3 regions of the Saccharothrix xinjiangensis genome follow, and region 3 is predicted to be linked to each of the others. Evidence: riboswitches for the same ligand, from Rfam matches in the RefSeq annotation. Region 3 holds a riboswitch; each other region holds the start of a gene.
The links. Region 3 has a riboswitch for glycine ahead of gcvP (aminomethyl-transferring glycine dehydrogenase). Riboswitches for the same ligand answer to the same signal wherever they lie in the genome.

Region 1 (3,236 bases), on a different contig from region 3:
GCTGGTGGGCGACCTGTCCGAGGCGGAGCAGTGGTGGGACGCGGGCATCAGCCCGCTGGACCAGCGCGCTCTGGACTACCGGGCGGCCGGGCTCACGCCCGCCGACCTCGGTCGTCGGCTCGGACCGATGACGGTGCTCCAGCACCTGCGTCGAGGCAGTGCGGCGGCCTGGTGCGTGGCCAGGTTGCAGAGGCAACGCCGGGACGGCGTGGCCTAGTCCGGAACGAGAGGGGCGGGCTCCTGTGGTCGGGAGCCCAAGCCCGAGGGGTGGGCTCCTGCGGGAGGAGCCCTCGCCCAACACGGGTCCCGAGCGCACCGCCGTGACCGGCACGCCGCCGTGACCGGCAGGGATGCCGCGACCGACAGAGGCGCACGGAAGAGGCGCACGGACCCGCACCGAGCCGAACCGGGTGAACCGGGTGAACTCGGCAAACCCGACCGTTCGACCTGCTCGGCACGCGAAGTACCCTGGAGTTCGTGCCGGGCCTCATCACCCCCAAGCGGACCGCCATCGCGCTGGTCTGCCTGCTCTCCCTCATCGTGTGCTGCGGCCTCGCCTACTGGCAGTGGGCGCGGTTCTCCGAGGCGGGCGGCACGTTCCAGAACCTCGGTTACGTCTTCCAGTGGCCCCTGTTCGGCCTCTTCCCCGCCTTCATGGTGTGGCGCATCCGCAAGCTGGACGCCCAGCGCAAGGCGGAGGCCGCCAACCCGGCCGAGGAGCCGGTGGGCGACCCGGCCGGCCGGGTCGTTACGGTTGAGCCCGTCAGGAGAGCGCACGACGACGAGGACGACGAGCTGGCGGCCTACAACCGCATGCTCGCCGAGTTGCACGCGCGGGACCAGCGGTGAAGCGAAGGTAGGGCGATGAACGGCGCGTTGACCAGGTTCCGGTTCATGGCTTACGTGGTCGGTGTCGGCCTGCTGCTGCTCGTGGCCGCCATGTTCGCCAAGTACGTGGGCGACAGCGAGACCATGATGCGGATCGTCGGCCCGGTGCACGGCTTCCTCTACGCGATCTACCTGGTGCTGACCGTCGACCTGGCGCTCAAGGCCCGCTGGTCGATCAAGGCCACGGCCCTGGTGCTGCTCGCCGGCACGATCCCGTTCGTGTCGTTCTACGCCGAGCGCAGGGTCGTGGAGAGCCTCCGGACCGGCAAGGCCCTGTGACCAGGGTTGACCGGGCCGCCGGGCCCGCCTAGCGTCTGGCGGTACCAACTGAACACGGCCGTCGACGTCGCGCGGGAGAGTCCCCAGGTGAGCTGGGGCGCCGAAGGAGCAACCCCTCCCCGGAATCTCTCAGGCACAGCTACCGCCGATGAAGGCAACTCTGGAAAGCAGGCGCCCGGTGCGCCTCGCCCACGGTGCAAGCCGCTCACCAGCGGCGAAGCTCTCAGGCTCATGACAGAGGGGGAGGCTCACTCAGACGAGGAGTCTCCGATGGACCGTGTCATCTCCCACACGTGCCCGCCGACCCGACCGGTCGGCGCTACCGGCATGTCCGCACCCCCGGAGGACCGCGCCTGATGGAAAGCCGCCGCACGCCCCTGCACGCCGAGCACGAGGCGCTGGGCGCCATGTTCACCGACTTCGCGGGCTGGCGGATGCCGCTGCGCTACGACAGCGAGCTGGCCGAGCACCGCGCGGTGCGGACGTCGGCGGGCCTGTTCGACCTGACCCACATGGGTGAGATCGTGCTCACCGGGCCGGAGGCGGGCGCCGCGCTGGACCGCGCCCTGGTCGGGCACGCCTCCGCGATCGGCGTCGGCCGCGCCCGCTACACCATGATCTGCGAGGCCGACGGCGGCGTGGTCGACGACCTGATCGTCTACCGGCTGGGTGACCAGGAGTACCTGGTCGTGGCGAACGCCTCCAACGCGGCCGTGGTGCACGAGGCGCTGGTGGCGCGGGCCGAGGGCTTCGACACCACCGTCGAGGACCGCTCGACCGACTACGCGCTGCTCGCCGTCCAGGGCCCGAGCTCCACGGCGATCCTCGAAGGCCTCACGCCCACCGACCTGTCGACGGTCAAGTACTACGCCTCCTACCCGACCGAGGTGGCGGGCAAGCCCGTGCTGCTGGCCCGCACCGGCTACACCGGCGAGGACGGCTTCGAGCTGTTCACCGCACCGGCCGACGCGCCCCACGTGTGGCGGGCGCTGCTGGAGGCCGGCGCGCCGCACGACCTGAAGCCCGCCGGCCTCGGCTGCCGCGACACGCTGCGCCTGGAGGCGGGCATGCCGCTGTACGGCAACGAGCTGGGCCGCGAGCGCACGCCGTTCCACGCGAACCTGGGCCGGGTGGTCAAGCTCGACAAGCCGGGCGACTTCGTCGGCCGCGACGCGCTGGCCGCCGTCGCCGAGCGGGGCGTGGACACCACCCTGGTCGGCCTGAAGACCACCTCGCGCCGCGCGCCGCGGCACGGGTACCCGGTGCTGGACGCGGCGGGCGACCCGATCGGCGAGGTCACCAGCGGCGCCCTGTCGCCGACGCTGGGCTACTCGGTGGCCATGGCCTACGTGGCCGTCGACCACACCCGGCCGGGCACGTCGCTGTTCGTCGACGTCCGGGGCAAGCACGAGCCGGTGGAAGTCGTCGCCCTGCCGTTCTACAAGCGAACCAGCTGACCCCAGGAGAGAGATCCACATGTCCGAGCACTTCAACACCTCCCTCGCGGAGTTCGACCCGGAGGTCGCGAACGCGGTCGCCGCCGAGCTGCACCGGCAGCAGAGCACGCTGGAGATGATCGCCTCCGAGAACTTCACGCCGGTGTCGGTGCTCCAGGCGCAGGGCTCGGTGCTGACCAACAAGTACGCCGAGGGCTACCCGGGCCGCCGCTACTACGGCGGCTGCGAGAACGTCGACGTGATCGAGCGGCTGGCCATCGAGCGGGTCAAGGCGCTGTTCGGCGCGGGCTTCGCCAACGTGCAGCCGCACTCGGGCGCGCAGGCCAACGCGTGCGCCATGTTCGCCCTGCTCCAGCCCGGCGACACGATCCTGGGCCTGGACCTGGCGCACGGCGGCCACCTGACGCACGGCATGAGGATCAACTTCTCCGGCAAGCTCTACAACGTGGTGCCCTACCACGTGTCGGACACCGACGGCCGGGTCGACATGGCCGAGGTCGAGCGGCTCGCCCAGGAGCACCGGCCCAAGCTCATCGTGGCCGGCTGGTCGGCCTACCCGCGCCAGCTGGACTTCGCCGAGTTCCGCCGCATCGCCGACTCGGTCGAGGCCTA
Region 2 (3,236 bases), on a different contig from region 3:
CGGCCAGCGCCACGGCGTGCGGCAGGGTCACGTTGGTCAGCGCGTAGGTCGACGTGCGCGGCACCGCGCCGGGCATGTTGGCCACGCAGTAGAAGACCGAGTCGTGGACCTGGTAGGTCGGGTCGGCGTGCGTGGTGGGCCGCGAGTCGGCGAAGCAGCCGCCCTGGTCGATCGCGATGTCCACCAGCACCGAGCCGGGCTTCATCTGCGCCACCAGCTCGTTGGACACCAGCTTCGGGGCCTTGGCGCCGGGCACCAGCACCGCGCCGATCACCAGGTCGGCCTCGCGCACGGCCTGCTCGACCGCGTACCGGGTGGACGTGACGGTGCGCAGCCGGCCCTGGAACAGGGCGTCGACGTGCCGCAGCCGGTCGACGTTGGTGTCCAGGATCTCGACGTCCGCGCCCATGCCCGCGGCGATGGTGGCCGCGTTCAGGCCCGCCACGCCGCCGCCGATGACGACCACGCGCGCCGGGTGCACGCCGGGCACGCCGCCGGGCAGCACGCCCCGGCCGCCGGAGGGCTTCATCAGCGCGAACGCGCCCACCTGCGGCGCGAGCCTGCCCGCGACCTCGGACATCGGGGCGAGCAGCGGCAGCGCGCCGTTCGGGCTCTGCACGGTCTCGTAGGCGATGGCGGTGGTGCGGGACGCCAGCAGCGCCTCGGTCAGCGGCCGGTCGGCGGCCAGGTGCAGGTAGGTGAACAGGACCTGGCCCTCGCGCAGCCGGGGGTGCTCCTCGGCCACCGGCTCCTTGACCTTGAGCACCAGCTCGCCCTCGGTCCACACGTCGTCCGCGCTCGCCAGCACCTTGGCGCCGGCGGCGAGGTACTCCTCGTCCGTGATGGCCGAACCGAGCCCGGCGCCCGCCTCCACGTAGACGTCGTGGCCGCGCGTGGTCAGCTCGTGGGCGCCCGCCGGGGTCAGCGCGACGCGGTACTCGTGGTTCTTGATCTCGCGGGGAACTGCGATCCGCACGGTGGGCTCCTTCGGCCGTCGTTGCACCAAAGGTCGGTTACCCGGTTCGCGGTGTCATCGTGCTCCCGGCACGAACGGCCGGGGGCCCGGTTGTGCCGGCAGGACAAGTCGACCGGCGCGTTGACACCCGTCCCACCCGCCACCTAGCGTGCGGGCAAGTCAACTGAACATCGGCCGCGGCGTCGCGCAGAGACGCCGGAACCCGCGCGGGAGAGACCCCGGGCACCGTCCCGGGGCGCCGAAGGAGCAAGCACCCCGCACACTCTCAGGCAGCGAGAACCGCTCGGGTGAGGCGACTCTGGAAAGCGTGCTCCACAGCGCGCACCCACGGTGCAAGCCGCAGCTTCGTGCGGCGAAGCTCTCAGGTCCCAGGACAGAGTGGGGGAACCAGGACCACCACCCAGGGAGCGCTGTCGTGACCTTTCCGGAGAAGCTGCTGTACACGCCCGAGCACGAGTGGGTCGACTGGGCGCCGGGCGCCCAGGACCCCGTGGCGATCGGCATCACCTCGTACGCGGCCGAGTCGCTGGGCGACATCGTGTTCGTCGACCTGCCCAAGGCGGGCACCCGCGTGACGTCCGGCGAGGTGTGCGGCGAGCTGGAGTCCACCAAGTCGGTCAGCGAGCTGTTCGCGCCGGTCACCGGCGAGGTCGTCGAGGTCAACCCGGCCGTGGTCACCGACCCGTCGCTGATCAACAACGACCCGTACGGGCGCGGCTGGCTGTTCAAGGTGGCGGTCGAGGAGGCCACCGGGCTGCTGACCGCGGCGAAGTACGCGGAACTGACCGAGGCCTGATCGTGGCCATCAGCGTGTTCGACCTGTTCTCCGTCGGCATCGGCCCGTCCAGCTCGCACACGGTCGGCCCGATGCGCGCGGCGACGATGTTCGCGGCCAGGCTGCGGCCCGCGCTCGCGTCCGTGAACCGGGTGCGGGTGGAGCTGTTCGGTTCGCTCGGCGCGACCGGCCACGGCCACGGCAGCCCGAAGGCGGTGCTCCTCGGGCTGGAGGGGCACCGGCCGGAGGAGGTCGACCCGGCGGCGGCCGAGGCCCGGGTCGCGGAGATCCGCGCGTCCGGCAGGCTCCGGCTGGGCGGTGCGCGGGAGATCGCCTTCACCGAGGACGACGACCTGGTCATGCACCGGCGCAAGTCGCTGCCGCTGCACCCCAACGGCATGAGCTTCACCGCTCACGCCGGGTCGGAGGTCGTCGACTCGGCGGTGTACTACTCGGTCGGCGGCGGTTTCGTGGTCGACGAGACGGCCGCCGGCGCCGACCGGATCAAGGCGGACCGGACGGCGCTGGCGCACCCGTTCAAGTCCGGCGACGAGCTGCTGGCGCGGACCCGCGAGACCGGGCTGCCGATCAGCGGGGTGATGCTGGCCAACGAGCTGTCGTGGCGCGACGAGACCGAGGTCCGGGGCGGCCTGCTGCACATCTGGCGGGTCATGCAGGACTGCGTCGAGAGGGGCTGCACCGAGACCGGCGTCCTCCCCGGGGGCTTGAAGGTCCGGCGGCGGGCCGCGGAGATGCGGCAACTGCTGGCGGCCGAGCACTACGCCACCGACCCCCTGCGGGTGATGGACTGGGTGACGCTGTTCGCGCTGGCGGTGAACGAGGAGAACGCCGCGGGCGGCCGGGTGGTGACGGCCCCGACCAACGGGGCGGCCGGCATCGTGCCCGCGGTGCTGCACTACTACGCGAGGTTCGTGCCGGGCGCCTCGGACGACGGCGTGGTGCGGTTCCTGCTGACCGCGGGCGCCATCGGCGTGCTGTTCAAGGAGAACGCGTCGATCTCGGGCGCCGAGGTGGGCTGCCAGGGCGAGGTGGGCTCGGCCTGCTCGATGGCGGCCGGCGGGCTGGCCGAGGTGCTGGGCGGCACGCCGGAGCAGGTCGAGAACGCGGCCGAGATCGCGATGGAGCACAACCTCGGGCTGACCTGCGACCCGATCGGCGGGCTGGTGCAGATCCCGTGCATCGAGCGGAACGCGCTGGCGTCGATCAAGGCGATCACGGCGGCGCGGATGGCGCTGCGGGGGGACGGGTCGCACTTCGTGTCGCTGGACAAGGTCATCAAGACCATGCGGGAGACCGGCCGGGACATGAAGGACAAGTACAAGGAGACGGCCCGGGGCGGGCTGGCGGTGAACGTGATCGAGTGCTGACGGTCGCGGTGACACCCGGCCCCGCGTTGGCGCGTGGGCCGGGTGTGGCCTGTTGCAGTGGCGCACCACGGGTGCCCGGGAGGTCGGTGTCACACTC
Region 3 (3,236 bases):
ACGACGTCGTCGTCCACGCGCCACAGGTTCACGCCCAGGTCGCGCGCCGCGGCCACGACCTCGGCGGCCCGGCCCTCGACGCGGGCGCGCACGGTGTCGAAGAACTCGCCGTGCACCACCTCCACGCCGGCCTCGCACAGGCCCGCGGCCAGCACCGTCGCCATCCGGTGGGCGCGGGTCGCGATGGCCTTCAGGCCCTCGGGGCCGTGGTAGACGGCGTACATGGAGGCGACCACGGCCAGCAGGACCTGCGCGGTGCAGATGTTGCTGGTCGCCTTCTCGCGGCGGATGTGCTGCTCGCGGGTCTGGAGCGCCAGCCGGTAGGCCGGGTTGCCGTCGGCGTCGACGGACACGCCGACGAGGCGGCCCGGCAGCTGCCGCTCCAGGCCCTGGCGGACGGCCATGTAGCCGGCGTGGGGACCGCCGAAGCCCATCGGCACGCCGAAGCGCTGGGTGGTGCCGACGACCACGTCCGCGCCGATCTCGCCCGGCGGGCGCAGCAGGGTCAGCGCCAGCAGGTCGGCGGCCACGACGGCCTGCGCGCCGGCCCGGTGGATCTCCTCGACGACCGACGCGTGGTCGCGGACCACGCCGGACGCGCCGGGGTAGGACAGCAGCACGCCGAAGAAGTCGCCGCCCAGGCCGAGGCCCTCCAGGCCCTGCGACAGGTCGGCGGTGACGACCTCGATGCCCAGCGGCTCGGCGCGGGTCTCGATGACGGCGAGGGTCTGCGGCAGCGTGTCCGCGTCCACCACGAACTTGTTCGACTTGGCCCGGCCCGCGCGGCGGACCAGCGTCATCGCCTCGGCGGCGGCGGTGGACTCGTCCAGCATGGAGGCGTTGGCCAGCGGCAGGCCGGTCAGGTCGCCGACGACGGTCTGGAAGTTCAGCAGGGCCTCCAGGCGGCCCTGGGAGATCTCCGGCTGGTAGGGCGTGTACGCGGTGTACCACGCGGGGTTCTCCAGCACGTTGCGGCGGATCACCGGCGGCGTGGTGGTGCCGTGGTAGCCGAGGCCGATCATCTGGGTCATCGGGCGGTTGCGGGCCGCCAGGGCGCGCAGCTCGGCCAGGGCCTCGGTCTCGGTGGCGGGCGCGGGCAGGTCCAGCACCAGGTCGCGCTCGCGGATCGCCTCGGGCACGGCGCGCTGGGCCAGCTCCTCCAGGGAGCCGACGCCGATCACGTCGAGGATGCGCGCCAGCTCGGCGGGCCGGGGGCCCACGTGCCGGTCGGCGAAGGGGGTGCCGTGCTCAAGAGCGGCGAGGGGGATGCGGTCCTGCGTCATGGGTGTCGCCTCCGGGGCTACGGGCACACTGCTGCCGTTGCCCTCCCCCTCTGTCTCCTGCCCGTCGCCGGGCGCCTGAGAGCTTCACCCGGTGGTGGCCGGGTTTGCACCGTCGGCGGGGTCTTTTCTTGCCCGACCCGCTTTCCAGAGGCGTCTCACCCGCACGGTCCTTGCGCCTGAGAGGTTCCGGGGAGGATTTGCTCCTTCGGCGCCGAGCGGACTCGGACTCTCCCGCGCGGGATAAAGCGACTGCCCGCGAATCGTACCTGGCAGGGGACGCGCCGGTCCCGCGGGCGCGACGTGGATCTCAATGGCTGGACAACCGGGTTTGACCGGGTTTTCCGGCGGGCACCCCCGAGGTACCCGCCTGTAGCACGCCGTGTTCACGCCGTGGTCGGTGGACCTGTTCGTGCTCCGATTCGGTGCACGGGTTCGGCGTGCGCCCGGTCCGGATCGGTGTTCGGTGTCGGCGCCCGGGATCGGCGGCGCGGGCGTCCGGTGGTTCAGCCGGTGGCGCGGGTGCGGCGACGGCGTGACAGCTCGTCGTTCGGGGCCGGCACGATCTCGGCGCCGTCCGCGCGCTCGGCGGGGAACTCGTGGATGGTGCCGCTGATCTCCCGCATGGCGCCGCTGACCGCGATGCCGAACACGCCCTGGCCGCCCTGGAGCAGGTCCACGACCTCCTCGGGCGAGGTGCACTCGTAGACCGTGGTGCCGTCGCTGAACAACGTGATGCGGGCCAGGTCCTGCACGCCGCGGCGGCGGAGGTGGTCGACCGCGACCCGGATGTTCTGGAGCGAGACGCCGGTGTCCAGGAGCCGCTTGACGACCTTCAGGACGAGGATGTCCTTGAACGAGTACAGCCGTTGGCTGCCGGAGCCGTGTGCGCTCCTTATGGTCGGGCTGACCAGGTCGGTGCGGGCCCAGTAGTCGAGCTGGCGGTAGGTGATGCCCGCGATCTGGCACGCGGCCGGGCCGCGGTACCCCACGAGTTCGTCCGGCAGCGAGGAGTCCGGGAACAGCTCGCCCTGTTCGCCGGAGCCGGAACCGGCCCGGATGATGGGCGCTTCCTCGACCACGCCTGCCTCCCCTCGGTCCGGTCACGACGACCGGCGACCAACGTGAAGCCGCCGCGGCGCTCGAATCACACCGTGGCAATTCACCTGAGCTCGACGGTAAGACCGCCTAGGGGGCAGGTCAACGCGACGCGCGGGACGTGTCTGACCTCAACCTGAGGTAGAGGTTGAGAGAGTCGGCCGTTGTAAGCCATTCGGGTGACGTTTAGTGATCGTTTAGCAGAGAATTGCTGACGTTGTGTAATCCATAAGTGTGACACCGGGGGGTGGCACGCGGGGTTGATCCACAACGCACCGCACACGCCTGCGAGGGGTTCGGAACAGTGGCCGAGCCTCTCGCAGGTGTTACCCGCCCGCCGCGGGTTGAGACTGGGCGGCGGTGGTTTGACGAGGTCCGGGTCCGGGCCGACCGGGGGGTGGCTCGGACCCGCGGCGGGGGCGGCGGTCGAGGTTCGCCCGACCAGTGGGGCGGGGGGGTTGGCGGCGATCGACCCTGCGCGCCCCTGACAGCTCACCGCGGTTGTCCACAGAGCCTGTCCGCACGCGCCACCTGCCACCTGCCACCACTGTCCGCGGACCAGGTTCCGCCTTACCGCCCGCCGCGGTTGTCCACAGATCGCGCCCCGTTTCTTCCGCCTCCACGCGCGAACCGGCAAAATCAAAACAGGGGTCCCCTGGGCAGGGGACCCCTGTTCAAGCATGTCGGGCCTGGTGAACCCGTCAGGCCCATCAGGCCCATCAGGCCCGTCAGGCCTGGTGGGCGACTCAGGTGTCGGCGCCCCGGAAGTCCTCCGGCGACACGGAGTCGAGGAACTCGCGGAACTTCTCGACCTCGTCCTCCTGCTCGTCCGGGATGATCAACCCGGCCTCGGCCAGC

Region 1: another riboswitch for glycine. It lies ahead of gcvT (glycine cleavage system aminomethyltransferase GcvT); the one in region 3 lies ahead of gcvP (aminomethyl-transferring glycine dehydrogenase).
Region 2: another riboswitch for glycine. It lies ahead of gcvH (glycine cleavage system protein GcvH); the one in region 3 lies ahead of gcvP (aminomethyl-transferring glycine dehydrogenase).

Annotation. Positions count from the first base shown of each region.
Region 1 is NZ_BAAAKE010000002.1:145,174-148,409, reverse strand. It holds gene ABD223_RS06005 (helix-turn-helix transcriptional regulator) at 1-217, shown strand, start outside; gene ABD223_RS06000 (hypothetical protein) at 478-849, shown strand; gene ABD223_RS05995 (DUF3817 domain-containing protein) at 865-1,167, shown strand; glycine riboswitch at 1,230-1,321, shown strand; glycine riboswitch at 1,323-1,412, shown strand; gene gcvT (glycine cleavage system aminomethyltransferase GcvT) at 1,524-2,624, shown strand; gene glyA (serine hydroxymethyltransferase) at 2,644-3,236, shown strand, end outside.
Region 2 is NZ_BAAAKE010000021.1:79,547-82,782, forward strand. It holds gene ald (alanine dehydrogenase) at 1-976, opposite strand, end outside; glycine riboswitch at 1,174-1,268, shown strand; gene gcvH (glycine cleavage system protein GcvH) at 1,392-1,772, shown strand; gene ABD223_RS31125 (L-serine ammonia-lyase) at 1,775-3,139, shown strand.
Region 3 is NZ_BAAAKE010000023.1:100,297-103,532, reverse strand. It holds gene gcvP (aminomethyl-transferring glycine dehydrogenase) at 1-1,283, opposite strand, end outside; glycine riboswitch at 1,438-1,527, opposite strand; gene ABD223_RS32740 (MerR family transcriptional regulator) at 1,787-2,362, opposite strand; gene ABD223_RS32735 (bifunctional nuclease family protein) at 3,125-3,236, opposite strand, start outside.